DNA from 2 places in the Psychromicrobium lacuslunae genome. Region 1 is predicted to be linked to the other one. Evidence: riboswitches for the same ligand, from Rfam matches in the RefSeq annotation. Region 1 holds a riboswitch; the other holds the start of a gene.
What was found. A riboswitch is a leader RNA that binds a small molecule or an ion and turns the genes downstream of it on or off. The one in region 1 is predicted to bind magnesium.
Positions count from the first base shown of each region.

Region 2: another riboswitch for magnesium. It lies ahead of mgtA (magnesium-translocating P-type ATPase); the one in region 1 lies ahead of UM93_RS10475 (MgtC/SapB family protein).

Region 1 covers NZ_CP011005.1:2,227,796-2,234,045, reverse strand. The annotation lists gene UM93_RS10500 (ABC transporter permease subunit) at 1-543, opposite strand, end outside; gene UM93_RS10495 (ABC transporter ATP-binding protein) at 540-1,514, opposite strand; gene UM93_RS10490 (TetR/AcrR family transcriptional regulator) at 1,511-2,182, opposite strand; partial or broken gene UM93_RS10485 (helix-turn-helix transcriptional regulator) at 2,257-2,655, shown strand; gene UM93_RS10480 (VOC family protein) at 2,807-3,211, shown strand; M-box (ykoK) riboswitch at 3,390-3,560, shown strand; gene UM93_RS10475 (MgtC/SapB family protein) at 3,723-4,433, shown strand; gene UM93_RS10470 (thioredoxin family protein) at 4,658-5,035, shown strand; gene UM93_RS10465 (putative quinol monooxygenase) at 5,113-5,394, opposite strand; gene UM93_RS10460 (DNA-3-methyladenine glycosylase family protein) at 5,445-6,250, opposite strand, start outside.
Region 2 covers NZ_CP011005.1:3,519,810-3,526,059, forward strand. The annotation lists gene UM93_RS16610 (sodium:solute symporter family protein) at 1-1,149, opposite strand, end outside; gene UM93_RS16615 (cupin domain-containing protein) at 1,321-1,899, shown strand; M-box (ykoK) riboswitch at 1,993-2,162, shown strand; gene mgtA (magnesium-translocating P-type ATPase) at 2,434-5,163, shown strand; gene speB (agmatinase) at 5,319-6,250, shown strand, end outside.

The sequences.
Region 1 (6,250 bases):
GGTGAGCAGAGCTAGGCCAGCGAACAGAGCGCTGCCGCCGAGTAATTTGACGAGGTCAAGATTGGTTTGCGCCGGACCGTTGAGCAACGCGACAAGCAGAAAGACCCAAGCGCCCAGTAGCAGAATACGAAGCAGCAATGCAGCATAGCGTTCCACTGCGATCTGAGTCCGGGTTACGCCGTGCGCCAGGGTCAGCTCCAGTTGCCCCGCCTCCTCATCGCCGCCGATCGCACTAGCACCCCAGCTCACTGCCGCGATGGAAGTCAGCAGGAAGCCAATCAAGCCAAACAGCGTGGCCTGGACATAGCCAGCTCCCGAGGCAATATCGTCATAGCCGATCGCTTTCGTCAGCTCCGGTGGCAGCGAGGAGAGCAAGTCTTTCATCTGCGAATTGCCGCCAATGGCGGGGTAGAGCGGTAGGTATAGGGCGCTGGCCGCGCCGAGGCCGATCATCCAGCCGATCAGGGATCGCCAAGAGTCAGTCATTGCTTTGCTAAAGAGCGGCAGCGGAACTCGCCGCAGCTCAACTGTCGTGCTGCTCATAGTGCTGCTTCTTTCGAGGGTGAGGAATAGAGTTTGAGCACCGATTCTTCGAGATCCGGTTCCTCAAGAACCAGATCGCTCAGGGAGAGTGTGGAAAGTGCTTGAACCAAGGGAGGGATGCTGCCTTCCAAGGTTGCGGTGGCTTCAACGTCCTCGCCCGAGCTGCTCACGGTGAGGTTGTCCAGTCCGTCAAGGGAGTCCAGTCGTTGCCTGAGTTCGGCAACCGAAATGCCGCTAGCCACCAAACGAAGGTGTCGGATGGCGGAATCTCGAAGCTTGTCCACGCTCGAGATGGTGACGATTTTGCCGTCTCTGAGGATCGCCACTTCATCGGCTGCCTGTTGAATTTCGCTGATCACATGCGAAGAGAGGAAGACGCTCTGCCCGGCCGCGCGGGCTTCGGCGACCAGGTCGAGGAAGACCTGCTGCATGAGCGGATCCAGGCCGCTAGTTGGCTCGTCGAGCACCAAGAGGTCCGGCTTATGCATAAAGGCCTGCACGATGCCGAGCTTTTGCTTATTACCTTTGGAGAGTTTGCGGACTGGGCGGCTCAGGTCGAGGCCGAGTCGCTCGGCGAGCTCCTCGATCCTGCCCTTTGTCACTGGCCCGGAGATATCCGCATAGTGCTGGAGAAGCTTCCGACCGGTGCTGCGGCCATCAAGAATCAATTCACCGGGCAGGAAGCCGATTCGGCGTCGTAATTCTGGGCCGGCTTTTCTCGGGTCGACGCCGAGCACGCTGGCGTGGCCGGAGGTTGGCCGGATAATATCCAGCAAGGTGCGCATGGTGGTGGTTTTACCGGCACCGTTTGGGCCGATCACGCCGAAAACCGAGCCGCGCGGCATGCTGAAGCTAACGCCCTTGAGGGCCAGGGTGATGCCATATTTTTTGGTGATCTGGTGAGCCTCAATGGCGTTGTCGAGGCTTTTGCTGGGGGTTTCGCTGACCTCGTCGGTGGAGAGCTGGCTCATTGCCTTGCTCCTTCTGTGTTTTGGTTGGCGAGCACTTCCTGTGCTGCCTTGAGATAGCTGTCGTCGGTGTAGAGACCGTGGGTGAAGAGTTCGAGCGCCGGAATGGCCATTCGGCCGGTGAGGGCTTGGTTGAATTCCTCCACGCCGAGTGCCTTATTGATGTATTCGCTCATGGTGAGCAAGGTGACGCTGCTCATGGCCACGAAGACTGCCAGGGCGCGCGGGTCCGAGGAGGGATTCATGCTGCCGTCGGCTATCCCGGCGCGCACAATGGTCTCGGTTTCCTCGATCACTAGAGCAATGAACTTGTGCCCGACCGGGGAGTTCTCCGAGACCGCGCGGCGCAGGTAGCCAATTTCCAGGTCGAAGTCGCCAGGATTGTCGAGGTGCTGCTGCAATACGGTGCGAAAGCCCTGCGGGCTGGATTCATCATTGGCGCGGGCGAAGGTGCTTTTGAGGATGTAATCATCGCAACTCTGACGCAAGCCATCCTTGCTGCCGAAGTGGTGAATGACCAGACCGGGGCTCACTCCTGCGGCGCTGGCGATGCTGCGAATACTGGTTTTTTGGAAACCGGTTTCCACGAAACATTTGATCGCTGCCGCTCGGATCTTAGCCGGCGTGTTCAGGTCTTCGGCCGGCGGCCCGTGCTGCTTAGTTGAACTCATGTTCAATATGCTAAACACTTGTTCAATTCTTAGCAATAGGGGTAGGCAAGTTCTGGGGCGACTAAGCTTGAATTATGACGCCTCAGGAACTTGCCGTTCTTGCTGATCTGCGCCGAGCCCGAGATTTGATTGACCGGGATTTCGCGCTGCCGCTCGATGTGCCGACGATGGCGCAGCGCGCGCTGATGTCTCCCGCGCATTTTTCCCGCCAGTTCAAGGCGGCCTACGGCGAAACCCCTTATGGCTATCTGATGACCCGGCGAATCGAGCGGGCAATGGCGTTATTGCGCACCGGGATGAGCGTCACTGACGCCTGCATGGCAGTGGGTGCAACGTCCTTAGGCTCCTTTAGCTCAAGCTTCGCCGAGATCACCGGCGAAACTCCGACGGCTTACCGTTCCCGGGAACACCGGGCGGTGGAGGCGATGCCGGCCTGCGTGGCGAAGATCAACACTCGGCCGAAGAAGCGCAAACAGACCAAGCAGCTGCCGATGGGATCGGTAGTCGGCGAAGCGGCACCGGTCGATCCACTCGACGAAGGTCAACCAGGACAAGAACGAGAAGCAACCGAAACTGAGCAGGATTCGAGAAGCGTGCGGCGGGCGGGCTGAATAAGCTCGAAGCATGACTATTTCACTCCATTACTGCCATGTAACTGTCAACGATGTCGAGGAATCCCTGGGTTTCTACCGGGATGCGCTAGGCCTCGAAGTGCTCAACGATGTTGCCCAGGGCGAGTTCCGCTGGGTCACCGTGGGCAGTCCGGATCAGCCCGGTCTGGGCATTGTGCTCTCCGCTCCGCATGCCGGACGCTCGCAGGCCGACGGCGACGCGCTACAGGAGCTGCTGACCAAAGGTGTGCTGCCAATGATTATGTTCAGCACCGACGACGTCGACGCGCTTTTCGAGAAGGTGCGGGCTTCGGGTGCTGAGGTGCTGCAGGAGCCGACCGATCAGCCCTGGGGGCCGCGAGACTGCGGTTTCCGCGACCCCTCCGGCAATATGGTGAAAATCTCCCAGGTCTCCTAGGTTCGAGGGTCCCTTAGACTCTTGAGCCCCCGTCCGCCGCGCCGGGCGCTCTCATTCCCTCCTCGAGTGCGGAGATCTGCACGCTAAAAACGGCTTTTAGCGTGCAGATCTCCGCACTCGCTGTGGTTTTCGGCGCCGGGGTTTGACCCGGATGGTCGGAACCCGTCACACTGAAAGAGCAGCACCTCGTTAGGCGAGGCTCCTGCGCGAACACAGGCCACTGATCTGACGACATCGAGAGATGCCCAAGATCAGGACAGGCCACCTCGGCTTAAGGGGTGGTCCCAAGTGGCTTCCAATGCTTTTCGGATACGTCGCGCAGTGCCAAAGCTCTACGTGGGGGTGACTTCAAATATCTGGGCGCGTCTGGTGTGCGCCCGAGTCTCTCACGCTGTCCTGATGAACCAGCGTTCCGTCCCGGAGCAACCGAATTTGCCCTCTGGATTTTTCCGGCGGGTTGCTTGGTTGCGCCAGAACTGGATGCTCATCGATGTGATCCGGAGGTGGACAGATGGAATTCTTCGAGATGATCCTGCGCATTCTTTGCGGTTTGGGATTGGGGGCTTTAGTGGGTTTCGAGCGGCAATGGCGCGCCCGCCTGGCCGGGTTACGGACCAATGCCTTAGTCAGCCTGGGTGCCACCTTGTTCGTTATTTTCGGCGGTTATAGCTTTAGCGGTCCGGGAGCTGACCCGACCCGGGTTGCCGCTCAGATCGTTTCCGGCATCGGTTTCCTAGGAGCCGGTGTGATTATGAAACAGGGCGCCTCGGTGAGTGGGCTGAACACTGCGGCGACGCTCTGGGCCACTGCCGCGATTGGTGCCCTGGCGGGGGCGGGGGAGTTTGCTTTAGCGGCCGCTGGCACTGCAGCGATCATGCTGGCGAACATGCTGTTGCGGCCGCTCGGACGTCTCATGGACAGAGGGCCGGACGGCGGACGCGAGCCGGTCTCGGTGGACTATCTCTTTGAAGTTCGTTGTGCCGAGGACGCCGAGGCGCATCTGCGCACCCTGATAGTGCACGCTGTCAGCCTGCCGGAGTTCAGGCTTCGTTCGGTGCAATCTTCGGATACTTCAACGCCCGGGGAAGTTAGGATCGCGGCTGAGCTTTCAGCGCAGGAACGGGACGATCGGTTGTTAGAAGCAGCGGTCAGCCGGTTGAGCCTGGAACCCAGGGTGACCTCGGTGCGCTGGATCATCGCCGAGCCGGTGGCACTTGACTGAGGCGGGTCCCGTCCGCCGCCGAGTGTGCAGATCTACACCTTAACCGGCGTCCAAAAGGTGTAGATCTGCACACTCGGCGGTGAAAGAGAGACGGGGATTGAGGAATATCGATTCGTCGACGAGTGTTGTGCGGGGTGTTCGAGGTTTTTAGCGGGCCGTACGAAGGAGTTTTCTCCTCGACTGCCCGGGTTCGCTTCGAACTCCTCAAGAGATAGGCTGGAAATATGGCGACTTTAGACATCACAGGTGAAACCTTCGGACCCACGGTCGAGGAAAATGACATCGTGCTGGTCGACTTCTGGGCGGGTTGGTGCCAGCCGTGCTTGCGTTTCGCACCGACGTATTCAGCAGCATCGGAACAGCATGACGACGTGGTATTTGCGAAGGTCGATACCGAGGCCGAACAGCAGCTCTCGGCCGAGGCCAACATCACTTCAATCCCGACCCTAATGGCGTTCCGGGAGAAGGTCTTGGTCTTCTCGCAGCCGGGTGCCCTCAACCCGAGCCAGCTCGAGGAAGTCATTACTGCGGTCAAGGGTTTGGACATGAAAGAAGTTCACGCCGCAGTGGCTGCTCAGAAAGCCGAAGCCGAAAAGAATTAATAACCGCTTCGACCGGGGTGTTGTCGAGTCCGCCAGCGCAGAGCCGACAGTACCGCACCGCGGCGGTGAGGACTGGCCTAGGCTAGTCGTTCGAGCTTTACCGGCTCGGCCAGCAGGGCCGATAACGATTCATTGAGGTCCTGCACGGCCGAGCCTTTTCCGTGCACGGCCAACGCTTCTTCGGATTCCCACTGTTCGGTGAGCACGATCCGTTCAGGAGTGTCTTCGGTAACCTCATAGCGCAGGCAGCCGGGCTCCTTCACGACCTCCTCAATGGCAATGTCCAAAGCAAGCCGCACCCGGAACTGCTCGCCGTCATTAGGAACAAAAGTAGCCCGCAAATTCACCAATTCACTCATAAAGCTAAGCCTATCCCCACCGCGAGGGGTCGTAATACGTCTCGCTGGAGCTAGATCGCCCGATAATCTCGCACGCTCATCCGGGGGCCGTGTCGGGGTTTGGTGACTCCGGAGAGATAAAGCAACCGCACCACCCGCTGCCGATGCCCACGCCAGGGCTCTAGTAACTCAAGCATGCCGTCGTCGTCGACCGGCGAACCAGTGAGGGCGATACCGACGAAACTGGCTAAGTGATAATCCCCGACGGAGATCGAGTCCGGATCGCCGTGGCTGTGCTGCACAACTTCAGCCGCGGTCCATGGCCCGATTCCCGGAATGCTCTGCAGCCCGGCACTCGCTTGGTCAGCGCTGAGCTGGCCCAAACGTTGCAGGCCGGACGAACGCTGCAGGGCGCGCATTACGGTGTCCGAGCGTTGCGGTCCGACCCCGGCTCGATGCCAATCCCACGATGGAATAGTCGCCCAAGTACCGACGATGGGGGCCAACCGTAGCGCTTTGGGAGCAGGTCCCGGAGCGGGGTTACCGTGCCAGGAAATCAAGGCTCGGTAACCCCGGAAGGCTTCCTTGCCGGTTACCTTTTGCTCAAGGATCGCCGGGACCAAGGCATCAATGACCCGTCCTGTGGCGGGCAGGCGCAGGCCCGGGTTACGACGCCGCGCCTCGCGAACTAAGGGAGGTAACGCCCGCTGAAAGGTCTCGGAGTCGAACTCGCTCCAATCGTCCAACTCGCCGAGCAGCGCTGGCAGGGTTTCTAATGCCGCTTCCGCCCCTGGCCCGAAGGCGCTGGCCCGCACCTCACTAGCCTCGTTGTGTAGGCGAAGGGTGGCTGCTCCCTGAGCGGTGTTAAAGGCCAGCC
Region 2 (6,250 bases), 1.3 Mb from region 1:
GTCGTAAGCAATGGTGAGCGCAGCGACCACATCGGGCACCACGATGGCGAGCAGAATAGCGACAATGCCGAGTCCCAGCACCCATAGCCGATTGGCCTTCACATCATGCTCGGGATTTTCGCTATCGACCCTTTGCTTACCCCGACCGAACCAGCTGGCAACGAAAGGCACCACATCGGCGCGGGCGACGGTGGCAGCAGCAATCAGCGCGCCGGAAGCGGTGGACATCATTGCGGCGACCGCAGCAGCCAGCACCAAACCGCCTATCCCGATCGGAAGCAGGTTCGACGCCACCTCAGCGTAAACCACATCCTTACCTTCTTTGGCGACATCAATGGCAGGCAGCGCAACCGATGCGGCCATGCCGATCACGGCTCCCGCGACACCGTAGAGGATGCAGTAGATGCCGGCCGTGGCGCCACCCCAGCGGGCGACCCGAGGCGATTTAGCGGTGAACACCCGTTGCCAGATGTCCTGGCCGATCAGCAGCCCCAGAGTGTAGACCACGAAGTAGGTGACAATGGTTTGCACGCCAATGCCGTCGAGTTGAAAGAAGCTCGCGTCGACCCGGGCCCGAATGCCTTCCCAGCCGCCGGCAGCGCCGAGGGTGAAGGGCAGCATGAGTGCGAAAACGCCAATGGTTTTGATCACGAACTGGGCCATATCAGCCAGCGTGATCGACCACATCCCGCCGATCGTGGAGTAGACCAGCACAATCACGCCGCCAAGAGCAATCGCCAACCATTTTTCCCAGCCAAAGAGCACCACGAAGATGGTGGCGTAGGCGCTGGTCGAAGTGGCACAGAGCATCAGCGTGTAAGCCAGCATCACAATTGAAGAGGTCTGGGTGGCGCGGTGCCCGTAGCGCAGGCTAAGCATTTGCGAGACGGTGTAAATTTTGAGTTTCTGGATAGTCCCAGCGAAAGCCAGGCTGAGCAGCAGCACGCCAGCGCCGATCGCCACCACTAGCCACATCCCCGAGATGCCGAACTTATAGCCCAGACCCACGCCGCCCACAGTTGAAGCGCCGCCGAGCACCACGGCCGCCATCGTACCGGTGTATAGGAAGGGGCCGAGGCGTCGCCCGGCTACCAGAAAGTCCGCATTATTCTTAGTGCGGCTCTTGCCCCAGAAGCCAAAAAGCAGCATGGCGGCGAGATAAGCGATAACGATGATGATGTTGATGACCACGATGCTCCTAAATTGCCTTCCAGGCAACAGATGTTGCTTGCTAGGCTAAGAGGTGATGTAGCTAACAGTCAAGCTTTCCCGGGAAGCTATTATTGAGCCGGGCAAGGTCTGCTCCAAGAAAGGGTCCCTGTGAAAGCTCTTCCGGTCGAACCGAGTATGGCTCCGGTCGCCATTGGCTCACGCATTCGGGCGGCCCGTCAAGCGCAGCGTCTCACCATCGATCAGGTGGCCGAGGTGACCGGGTTGACCAAGGGATTCTTGAGTCGGGTTGAGCGCGATCTGACTTCGCCAAGTGTTGCCTCCCTGGTGACGCTCTGCCAGGTGCTCTCCATCTCAATGGGAGATCTCTTCTCGGCGCCGGAGATCCATCTGCAACGACATGATGAGGCGCCACGGATATCGCTCGGTGGTGAAGGGATTGTGGAGCGCTTGCTCACCGCGCGTTCCGAGCGTCGCTTACAACTGCTCAGCGCCTATATCGAGCCCCATGGTCGAGGGGAAAGTGAGTTGTATGCGGTGGATTGCGATGTTGATGTGCTGCACATCGTCAAGGGACAACTCACAGTGATACTGACTAATGAGAGTTATGATCTGGCCGCGGGGGACACGCTTTCCTTCCCCGGACGCGAACCGCATAGCTGGGTCAATCGCAGCGCAGAGCCGGTCGAGGCGTTGTGGATCCTGGTGCCAGCGGCCTCCCGAAGTTGAGCGCTGGCGAGCGGCTGGCTAGCTAGCAGGTCGCCATTGCGGAAGCCTGCACGGTCAACTAACCGCCAGCGCTGAGGTATAGTGAAAAGGCAAGGTGCCACTCGATAGCTGAGGCTCCTTCGCGGACACAAGCCAGCGATCCCAAACGTCGAGAGACGCCCCGGATCAGGACAGACCACCCCGGCCTAAGGGGTGATCCCGATTGGCTCCCGATACCCCGGGTTACGACGCGAAGTGCCAAAGGTCTGACGAGGAGGGGCAAATCACGGCGAGCTGCCGTACCTCTCATCCATCACGTAGCTTCGTGATTGGCAGAGCATCCTGCTGGAGGAGGGGAGCGAACCATGAGTTCTGGCGATAAACCCTCTCCCGCTCGGCTAACGCCGCTCGTCGGCTAAAGCCGCCCGGGAGATTCCCGCCCTTTAGGGCCAATACCGCCCCGCTGGGGCCACCACAACCGACACTTTTGGCGTGCCGTGATCTGTTCAGGATCCGGAGAGCGCTCATCTTGTGCTGCCGAAAAGGAGCAACATCATGCAGATCACAACCCCTCGTCCGGTCACTCCACCGGGCCGCATTTCAACCTTCAAAAGAGGACTCAGCCGCCGCCGCAACCAACTGCTTGCCGATCGCTTGGCAGAACAGAACCAAGCACTAGCTGTCGCCGCGGTAACGCCACCGGAGCAACTGCTTGCGCAATTCCACAGCAGTCAGCGTGGGCTTTCGCCCATCCGGGTTACGGACGCCGCGGAACGGTTCGGGCCTAATCAGGTCAATCACGATAAGCCAGCACCGGCCTGGCTCCAGTTCCTTGCTGCTTTTAACAACCCCTTTGTGTGGATCCTCTGTGTGCTCGCGGTGGTGATGCTCTTTACCGACGTGATTCTGGCCGATCCGGAAGAAGGGCCCTCCTATAAAGGGGTGGCAACTTTGGGCGTGATGGTGTTGGTCTCGGTCGGGATGCGTTTCTGGCAGGAATATCGCTCCGGAAAGGCTGCTCAGTCGCTGCAGTCAATGGTGCAGACCACCACCGCGGTGACCCGTCAGAATGAGTACGGTGAACCGCTGACAGCGGAGCTTCCGATCGAGCAGGTAGTACCCGGCGACATCGTGGAGCTCGCGGCCGGGGACATGATTCCCGCGGACGTGCGTTTTCTGCGGACTAAGGATTTGCAGATCAATGAGGGAATGCTGACCGGGGAGTCTCTGCCGACCGAAAAAACCCCGGTGACCGCGATGGACTTGAACCAGCACAACCTGTTGGAGGCCGATAGCCTCGGTTTCAAAGGTACCTCGGTGACCTCGGGGAGCGGCACCGCGCTGGTTATTCACACCGGCGCGCAGACTTACTTCGGCGCGATGAGTGCGCAGCTGACCGGAAAGCGGCCGGAAACCAGCTTCGATCACGGAGTCAAGAAGGTCAGCATGCTGCTGATCAAGTTCATGCTGGTGATGGTTCCTTTGGTCTTTGTGGTCAATGGCCTGACCAAGGACTGGACCACCGCCTTCCTCTTCGGCCTAGTCACCGCGGTGGGGCTGACGCCTGAGATGCTGCCGATGATTGTGACCGCGAATCTGGCCCGGGGCGCGGTCAAGATGTCAAAGCATCAGGTGATCGTGAAGAGGCTAAATGCCATCCAGAACCTGGGCGCAATGGATGTGCTGTGCACTGATAAGACCGGAACGCTGACCGAGGATCGCATTGTGTTGGAGCGTCATCTCGATGTGCACGGCAGCTCGAGCCTTCGGGTGCTGCGGATGGCGGCTGCGAATTCGCGGTTCCAAACCGGGCTGCGGAATCTCTTGGATCGCGCCGTGCTCGATGCCGCGGGACCAGAGCTGCTGACCGAATTGGAAACTGCTTACACGCTGATTGACGAGGTACCTTTTGACTTCTCTCGCCGCCGGATGACGGTGGTGCTCGAGGGTGGTAGCGCTCCCTTGATGATCACCAAGGGTGCCGTAGAGGAAGTGCTCGAAGTGTGTGGCAGCGTGCTGGTGAAAGGACATTCCCATCCGTTGACCGCGGCCCATCGGGCGGAACTCAGCGAACTGGTGGACAGCCAGAACGCCGAGGGGCTGCGTGTGCTGGCGCTCGCCACCGCGACCGCAAGCCGTCGCGAAGATTATTCGGTGGCCGATGAAAAGGAGATGACCCTGGTGGGATTCCTCTCCTTCCTCGACCCGCCGAAGGAATCTGCCGCGGCGGCGATTGCTGCGCTGCATCGACACGGCACAGCGGTCAAGGTGATCACCGGTGACAATGAGTTAGTTGCCAGGACGGTCTGCCAACAGGTTGGTATTGCCGCGGAGGGCTCCGCTGAATTACTCTCCGGAGCTGAACTCGAACTACTTGACGGTGACGCTGCGGCTTTCGCCGAAGCGGTGGAGCGGACAACTATCTTCGCCAAGGTCAACCCGCTGCAGAAAGCGCGGATAGTTGAGCAATTACAAACCAATGGACATACCGTCGGGTTCATGGGCGACGGCATTAATGATGCGGCCGCACTACGTGCCTCCGACGTCGGGATCTCGGTGGACACCGCCGTCGATATTGCCCGCGAATCGGCCGATATCATTTTGCTGCGCAAGGATCTGATGGTGCTGGAGGCGGGCATTCAGGAGGGACGGCGTACCTTTGGCAACATCATTAAGTACATCAAGATGACGGCTAGCTCGAACTTCGGCAATATGTTTTCGGTGCTGGTGGCAAGTGCCTTGCTGCCGTTCATTCCGATGATCCCGGTGGTGGTGCTGCTACAGAACTTGGTCTACGACCTCTCGATGCTCTCGCTGCCATGGGACAAAGTGGATAAGGAGTACCTTGACAAGCCGCAGAAGTGGGAGACCAAGGGCTTGGCCCGGTTCATGGTCACCATTGGGCCGATCTCCTCGGTCTTCGACCTCAGCACTTTTGCGTTGATGTGGTTTGTCTTTGCCGCAAACTCGGTCGATCAAGCTGCCTTGTTCCAGTCCGGCTGGTTTGTCGAATCGCTGATTTCACAGACACTCATCGTGCACATGATCCGGACCGGTCGGGTACCGTTCCTGCAGTCCCGAGCCTCCTGGCCGGTGCTGCTTTTGACCGGGGCAGTCTGCTTGTTTGCGCTGCTGCTGCCGTTCAGTAATTTCGGTCATTCGCTCGGACTGGTCAGCCTTCCGTGGACCTATTTCCCCTGGCTGATTGGCACCCTGGCTGCCTATTGCCTGCTCACCCAGGGGATCAAGGTGCTCTTCGTGCGACGTTACGGTCGCTGGTTATAACGGATCTTGCCGGTGGTACCAGGGCCTGGCTGCCACCGGCAGTATCGTTATTTCGCCGATACTGTTGACACGTGAACCCTTGCGTTAAAGTCTTAGGTGCTTGTTGAGAAACATTTGATTCACACTGAGCAACTTGAGGTTGTAGCATGGGTCACATGAATGAGCAGCGCATTGAAGTCGACGGCAAGATCGGCCCGATCGACTCTTCCCGAATTCCTCGTTATGCCGGAGCGGCAACCTTTGCTCGGCTACCACGCCTAGACCAGGTCTCCCAGGCTGATATCGCAGTAGTTGGCGTGCCCTTTGATAGCGGGGTTTCCTACCGGCCCGGTGCGCGGTTCGGCGCCAACCACGTTCGCGAGGCCTCGCGCTTGCTGAGGCCCTACAACCCCGCCCAGCAGCTCTCACCTTTCGAACTCGCTCAGGTCGCCGACGCCGGCGATATGGCGGTGAATCCCTTCAATATCAATGAAGCGATTGAGGAGATCCAACAGAACGCACTAGATCTGACCGCTCCGGATGCCAATGGACGCGGCGCAAAACTGCTCACCCTGGGCGGCGATCACACCATCGCGCTACCGCTGCTGCGCGCCGCTGCGCAACGCGCCGGTGAGCCGGTGGCGATGCTGCACTTCGATGCTCATCTGGATACCTGGGACACCTACTTCGGTGCCGAATACACGCACGGCACGCCCTTCCGCCGCGCGGTGGAGGAAGGCATTCTAGACACCGAGGCGATTAGCCACGTCGGCACTCGCGGGCCGCTCTATGGCAAAAAAGACCTGGAAGACGACCGTCGCTTTGGCTTCGGTATTGTCACCTCGGCAGACGTCTTCCGGCAAGGCGTTGACGAGGTGGTCGCTAAGCTGCGCGACCGGATAGGTAGTCGGCCGCTCTACATCTCGATTGACATCGACGTGCTTGACCCGGCGCATGCTCCCGGCACAGGCACCCCGGAAGCGGGCGGCATCACCAGCCGCGAGTTGCTGGAAATCCTGCGCGGCATGCGGGGGATGAACCTAGTCGGTGCCGACGTCGTCGAGGTCGCTCCGGCCTACGACCACGCGGAGATCACTGGGGTCGCCGC